Regions from separate parts of the Sanguibacter keddieii DSM 10542 genome, predicted to be linked through region 1. Evidence: riboswitches for the same ligand, from Rfam matches in the RefSeq annotation. Region 1 holds a riboswitch; the other holds the start of a gene.
The links. Region 1 has a riboswitch for S-adenosylmethionine ahead of SKED_RS16825 (flavin reductase family protein). Riboswitches for the same ligand answer to the same signal wherever they lie in the genome.

Region 1 (3,402 bases):
GCAGTCCTCAAACGGGTCGCGCGCCGCGAGCGGGAGCGCCGTGACTCCCGCCCGTTGGTCGAGCGTCACCAGGTCGCAGCCGTCGAGCGCCACGTAGAGCTCCAACCCTGCCAGGACGGCATGGCATGGCTGCACCAGTACCTGCCCGCAGTCCAGGCCACAGCCATCTTCAACCGCCTCACCGACATCGCGACGGCGGTCGCCAGGCCCCGACGAGCCCCGCACCCTGGCCCAGCTGCGCGCCGACGCCAGCGTCGACCTGCTCCTCGACGACGACGCCCGCCAGGCCCTGGCGACCGCCACCGCCGCTGTCACGAGCACGGGCGCCGGCACGCGTACGAACGGAACCACCGGCGCGGCCACGGTCTCGGGCACGAGCGGAACCACCGGTGCGGCCGCGCACAGCAGCCTCGACCGACACGCACCGCAGGCTGGCGCCGACACGAACGAGACCACGGGCGAGCCCAGCCGGTCGATCGCGGGTGTCGCCGACCGCATCTCCCTCGGTGGCATCAAGCCCCAGGTCGCCGTCACCATCCCCGTCATGACGCTCCTCGGCCACTCCGAGGAGCCCGGCGATCTCGCAGGCCACGGACCCATCGACGCACACACCGCCCGACGCCTCGCAGCCCAGGCACCGAGCTTCCTGCGGATCTTGACCCACCCCGAGACCGGGACAGTCCTCTCCGTCGGACGAGACCGCTACGCAGTCCCCGCAGACCTCAAGTCCTGGCTGCGCATCCGCGACGAGACCTGCCGGTTCCCCGGATGCTCACGCAGAGCCCAACGCTGCGACATCGACCACGTCAAGGACTGGGCCCACGGCGGAACCACCGACCACCACAACCTCATCCACCTGTGCCGCAACCACCACCGCCTCAAGCACACCACTGCCTGGACCGTCAGCACCGGACCGCCGGTCGACGACCACGGACCACCCGGGAGGTCGTCGACAGATCCGCCCTCGAGGCAGTCGACCAACGCACCCGACGGGCCCACATCACGCCCAGGCTCACGACATCGCGCTCCAGCGCACGACGAGGCTGCCTTCACCGGCGACGTCGTGCACTGGACCGCGCCCTCGGGTCGCACCTACATCGACCACGCCGCACGAGCGATGGCTCGTCGACATGAGGTCGAGCTGTCGGCGTGCGCCGCGGCGTCTGAGGACGGAGACCAGTCTCAGTTCCCCGACGAACCACCGTTCTGACACGATCTGTCGGCTGGTCCGCCGTCGCGTCCGATGCTCGATCGGTCCGTCCGATGCTCGATCGGCCCGGCCGGTGCCTCGAGCCGGAGACCTCATTCGGGCCTGAGCAGGAGATCCGAGCGAGCCGTGAGCGTGGGACCCAAGAGAGCCCTGAGCGTGAGACTCGGCTTCTGACCATGAGACCCGAGGGCGAGCCGTGAGCAGGAGGTTTCACAGGGAGACCCGAGCGACTCTCCCACGCTCTCAGATCGCCGTGTGGTCGCCGATACGGTGGTACGTGCGGTCGTGGAACACGAGCGGCGTGGCGTCCGGGCGGGTGCTGGACTCGATGGCGCGGATCGACACGAGGAAGCTCTCGCCGACGGGGGTGCGCTCCAGCACACGACCGCGCAGCCAGGTGACCGCACCGTCGATCACGGCCTCGCCGCTCGGCAGCTCGGTCCAGCCGCCCCCGGCGAAGCGGTCGATGCCGCTCGTCGCGAAGCGCGCCGAGACGTCGTCCTGGTCCTGCGCCAAGAAGCTCACCGCGACGGTCTCGGCGGCAGCGAGCGCCGCCCACGACGACGACGTCCCGGCGATCGAGAACGCGAGCAGCGGCGGCGCCGCAGACACGGAGATGACCGACGTCGCGGTGAACCCCACGTGGCCCTGGGGCCCGCGCAGGGTCACGACGGCGACCCCGGCCGGGTGCTGGCGGAAGACGGTCTTGAACTCGTCAGGGGAGAGGTGCGTGTCGAGGTCGGCGATGCGCTCGTCCTGGATGGTCATGTGCTGTCCTTCGGTGGTCCGTCGTGGCTTGCCGACCCGGAGGGGCCGGCCAGGTCATCTCCCGGAGCACCCCGCCGTGACATGGGGGTTGCTGTCCGACCAGCCGGGGCTTCGCGTCGGTTCTCGTGACCTTGAGTGACCGGTATAGCAAGGGCGCCCGACCTGTCAGCGGGTTTCCCCGAACGTCTCACCATGTGGTTCCGATGGCGTTGGTGCAGGCGCTGCCTCGGACCCAGGACTGACCTCAGGTGCGGGCGCGGACTTCTGCGGGTCGGCCGACGATCCCGTCGGGATGTCGTCCAAGCCCTCCCGGGCTACGGCTCCTGCCGTCGCTCCGTCAGCTGTCGCCTCGTCGGGCGGCGCGAGACCAGCCGCTCCTGGTGCACCACCAGTCGCCTCGCCTGCTGCTTTCTCGCCGCCCTCTGCTTCCCCGACCCCTGTCTCGCCGACTGTCGCCTCGCCGACCAGGGCGGTGTCGTCCGCGGAGACGTCTCCTGCGTTCCCGTCCCCAGGCTGCCGCGGCGCCGCCGCGTCTCCCGCCGGCTCCTCCTCGGGTGGCACCGCACCCGGCGGGGCGGGCTGCGGCTCGACCTCCACGGTCGACGTGCGGTTCGGACCGAAGCCCGTGACGCGCACAGCGTCGCCCGTCCCGGTCACCGTCACGTACCTGACGCTCAGCGCGTGCGCGCCGGGGGTGGCGCCGCTCCACACGAGCGGGGTGGACTGGGGCATGAGGTGGTAGCGGCCCGTCGGAACACCGTCGATGCTCACCTGGACGTACTGCCCGGCGGCTCCCTCCAGCAGGACCGAGACGTCCCCGGCCACCACCGGCCCGGCCTCGGCGGGCACGGAGAGCGTCGGCCTCTCGAAGTCCCACTCCAGCGCGTCCGACACCTCGGAGGACAGGCCGGTGCTCTCGTCGAGGGCGTGCGCCTGGACCACGAGCGTCGCGACGTCTGCCAGGCAGGCGCCGGGTGCTGCCGTGACGTCCGGGCACACCGGTGTCGACCACGCCCCCGCGTCGTCGGCGACCGCGGTCGTCAACGACGCACCGTCGCCCGTGGTGAGCACGACGGTGACCCCGGGGTCCGCGACCCCGGAGACCGTCGGGAAGGTCGTCAGCGGCACACCAGCGGGCGGGCCGGTGAGCGTCGGCACAGCGGGCCCTGTCACGTCGGGCACCTCGGTCGTGGGGTCGGTCGGCTCCGACGGGCCCGTCGGGTCCGTCGGCTCGGAGGGAGCAGTCGGATCCGTCGGAGCGGCCGGTTCGTAGGGCTCGTAGGGCGCGAGCGGCGGCAGGGTCGGGAGCGCGGGGACGGCCGCCGGCTCCTGCGGCTCGGGAGTCGACGGGGGATCAGGGATCTCGCGCCAGGGTCTCGTGGGGGCGACCGGTGGCACCTCGACCGTCGGGGAGTCCTCCGGGT
Region 2 (3,402 bases), 490 kb from region 1:
CGACGCCCGCGCGCCCGGCGCTCGGGATCGTCGTGGTCACGACGGCGCTCGGCGTGATGCTCGCCGTCCTGTGGGAGCTCGGCGAGTGGGCGGGGGCGACCTTCGTCGACGGGTCGATCAACGTCGGGTACACCGACACCCTCGGGGACCTCGCCGCCGGCGGGGTCGGCGCGCTCGTCGCCGGCGTCCTCCTCGCGAGGCGCTCGTGAGCACCGCCGAGGGCACCGCCCCGGTCCCGGGGCGCCTGGACATCACCGTGGTCATCCCGGTCAAGGACGACGCCGTGCTCCTCGCACGGTGCCTGGAGGCGCTGGCCCTCCAGACCCGGCGCCCCTTCGAGGTCGTGGTGGTCGACAACGCCTCGACCGACGACAGCGCCGCGGTCGCGCGGGCGGCCGGCGCACGGGTGGTCGTCGAGCCGACCGTCGGGATCCCCGCGGCGGCCTCGCGCGGGTACGACGCGGTCCAGGGCGGGATCATCGCGCGGTGCGACGCCGACACGCTGCCACCCACGGACTGGCTGGACCGCGTGCACCGGTCCTTCGTCGCCGACCGCGAGCTCTCCGCCGTCACCGGTGCGGGGACCTTCTACGACCTTCCCCGCCTGCGCGGGCGCGCGGCACGGGTCTTCTACATGCGCGGGTACTTCTGGGGCATGCGCGCCGCCCTCGGCAACGTGCCGCTGTGGGGGTCCAACATGGCGATCCGGGTCACGACGTGGCACGAGGTCCGCCACCTGGTGCACCGGGACGACCCGACGGTCCACGACGACACCGACCTCAGCTTCCAGCTCGGCGCCAGGGCCCGGGTCCGGTACGACCCGCTCCTCACGGTCGGGGTCTCGGGGCGGACCTTCGCCTCTCCGGCCAGCCTCGGCCGACGGTTCCGCTGGGCGCGACGGACGCTCGAGGTCAACTGGGCCGTCCGCCCGCCGTGGGACAGGTGGGCTGACCGCCTGACCGCTCCACGGGGTGACGCTCCGCGCCAGCTCGCGGGCGGCCCGGTCCCGCTGCAGCTCCCCACGGGCTCGACCCCTCGCCAGGTTCGAGCACAGAAATCCCGCGATGTGGACGGTGTAGACCGGATCGTGGATAGATCGTAGGGTCGTGGCACCATCCAGAGCGGTTGAGAGTCCTGGCTCGACGACGCCGCAGCAACCCCCCACAATGGAAGCCTCCTGAGGGTGCGGGTGCTAACGCCAGGTCCGATGGAGTGAACTCATGACGGCTTCCGACGTACCACCGACCCCTGCCGGGGGCGGTCCGACCACCGCCCCGCCGGGGCGGCACGCGGCGCGCCTGCGCCGCCCCACGCTCTCCTTCGAGCTCATGCCGCCCCGCAACCCCGCGGCGGCACCGAAGTTCTGGAGCACCGTCGACCACCTCGTGGCCGCGCGCCCCGACTTCGTCTCGGTCACCTACGGTGCCGCGGGCGGAGACCGCACCACCGCCCAGACCGTGGTGCGCCGCATCCTCGAGCACGCCCCCGTGCTGCCGATCGCCCACCTCACCTGCGTGGGCGCCTCCCGCGACAACGTGGCCGAGGTCATCGACGAGTTCCTCGCCGAGGGCGTCCGCAGCTTCCTCGCGCTCCGCGGCGACCCCCCGCGCGACCAGCCCGACTGGCAGCCGCACCCCGACGGCGTGAACTCGAGCGACGAGCTCGTGGCGCTCCTGCGCGAGGTCGAGGCCCAGCGCTGCGCCGAGGACCCGTCGTCCGCCCTGCGCTCGGCGGCCCGGCCGCTGACCATCGCCGTCGCGACCTTCCTCGACGGCAACGCGGCAGCGGGCACCACACGGTCCCAGGAGGTGCAGCGCCTGCTCGAGAAGCAGCAGGCCGGCGCCGACTTCGCGATCACCCAGCTGTTCTACGACGCCGACAGCTACGTCGGCTTCGTGGACGAGGCCCGGCGCGCGGGAGTGACCCTCCCGATCCTCGCCGGCCTGCTCCCCATGACCGACCCGGCGCGCCTCGCCCGGGTCGAGACCCTCACGGGCGTCCCCGCCCCGAAGGCTCTCGTCCGCGACCTCGAGTCGCTCACCGACCCGGCCGCCCGGCACGCGCACGGCATCCGTGCGTCCGTCGAGCTCGCCGAGGCGGTCCTCGCAGCCGGAGCCCCGGGCCTGCACATCTACACCTTCAACAAGCACGAAGCCGCACTAGACCTGCTCGAGGGCGTACACCTCGGCGGCGGACCAGCGCACCCGGCAGCAGCCGACGCCGGTCCCGACCTGGCCAGCGGGCCGTGGGTCGGCGCATCCCAACCAACCGCAGCTCTGATCTAGAGGGATGACCCATGACGACACATACTGAGCTCAGCTCTGACCAGCAGAACCCGACCTTTGCCGCTTTCCCGGCAGCGACCATCCTCGGCTACCCCCGCATCGGGCCGCGCCGCGAGCTCAAGAAGGCCGTCGAGTCCTTCTGGGCCGGCCGCATCGACGCCGACCAGCTCGAGGAGACCGCCGCAGCACTGCGGAAGTCGACCCGCGACCGCCTCGTCGCGCTCGGCCTGTCCGCCACGGACGGCTCCGTCCCCGAGACCTTCTCGTACTACGACCAGGTCCTCGACGCCGCGGTGACCGTCGGCGCCGTGCCCGAGCGCTTCGCGACCGAGGGCGACCTCGACCTCGCCGGGTACTTCCGTGCCGCCCGCGGCGAGGGCGACGACGCCCCGCTCGAGATGACCAAGTGGTTCGACACCAACTACCACTACCTCGTGCCCGAGATCGGCCCGTCCACCACGTTCCGCCTCGCCTCCGACCGCGTGGTGCGCCAGTTCGCCGAGGCCCTGGCCGACGGCGTGACGACCCGTCCCGTGCTCGTCGGCCCGGTGACCTTCCTGCTCCTCAGCAAGGCTGCGGACGACGCCCCCGCCGGCTTCGAGCCGCTGTCGCGTCTCGCCGACCTGCTCCCCGTCTACGCCGAGCTGCTCCGGGCGCTGGCCGCCGCCGGGGCTACCTGGGTCCAGCTCGACGAGCCCGGTCTCGTGACCGACACGATCGACGTGCCGCTGGGCGACGTCCTGACGGCCGTCACCGAGGCGTACCGCGTGCTCTCGACCGAGCTGGCCCGTCCCGAGCGTCCGGCCATCCTGCTCGCCGCACCCTTCGGCGACCTCCAGGAGGCCCTCCCGGTCGTGGCCGGGACCGACGTCGAGGCCCTCGCGGTCGACCTCGTCAAGGGTTCTGCGCCCACCTCGCCGGTGCGCGGCCTGGAGTCCAAGACCCTCGTCGGCGGCGTCGTCGACGGGCACAACATCTGGCGCGCCGACCTCTCCGCCAGGCTCGAGGTGCTCGAGGCTCTCGAGGGCCTCGGCGCCGGGGCCGTCGCGGTCGGCACCTCGACGTCGCTCCAGCACGTCCCGCACGACGTGGCCGACGAGCCCGCGCTCGACCCGAC

Region 2: it holds a riboswitch for S-adenosylmethionine, as region 1 does, so the genes downstream of both, SKED_RS00280 (methylenetetrahydrofolate reductase) here and SKED_RS16825 (flavin reductase family protein) in region 1, are expected to answer to the same signal.

The regions. Positions count from the first base shown of each region.
Region 1 covers NC_013521.1:3,827,277-3,830,678, reverse strand. Annotated here, with positions in the region: partial or broken gene SKED_RS20975 (DUF222 domain-containing protein) at 1-216, shown strand, start outside; gene SKED_RS20940 (HNH endonuclease) at 545-1,210, shown strand; gene SKED_RS16825 (flavin reductase family protein) at 1,454-1,978, opposite strand; SAM riboswitch class IV at 1,998-2,109, opposite strand; gene SKED_RS19230 (sigma-70 family RNA polymerase sigma factor) at 2,144-3,402, opposite strand, start outside.
Region 2 covers NC_013521.1:59,058-62,459, reverse strand. Annotated here, with positions in the region: gene SKED_RS00290 (DUF2238 domain-containing protein) at 1-209, shown strand, start outside; gene SKED_RS00285 (glycosyltransferase family 2 protein) at 206-1,102, shown strand; SAM riboswitch class I at 1,110-1,214, shown strand; gene SKED_RS00280 (methylenetetrahydrofolate reductase) at 1,221-2,285, shown strand; gene metE (5-methyltetrahydropteroyltriglutamate--homocysteine S-methyltransferase) at 2,297-3,402, shown strand, end outside.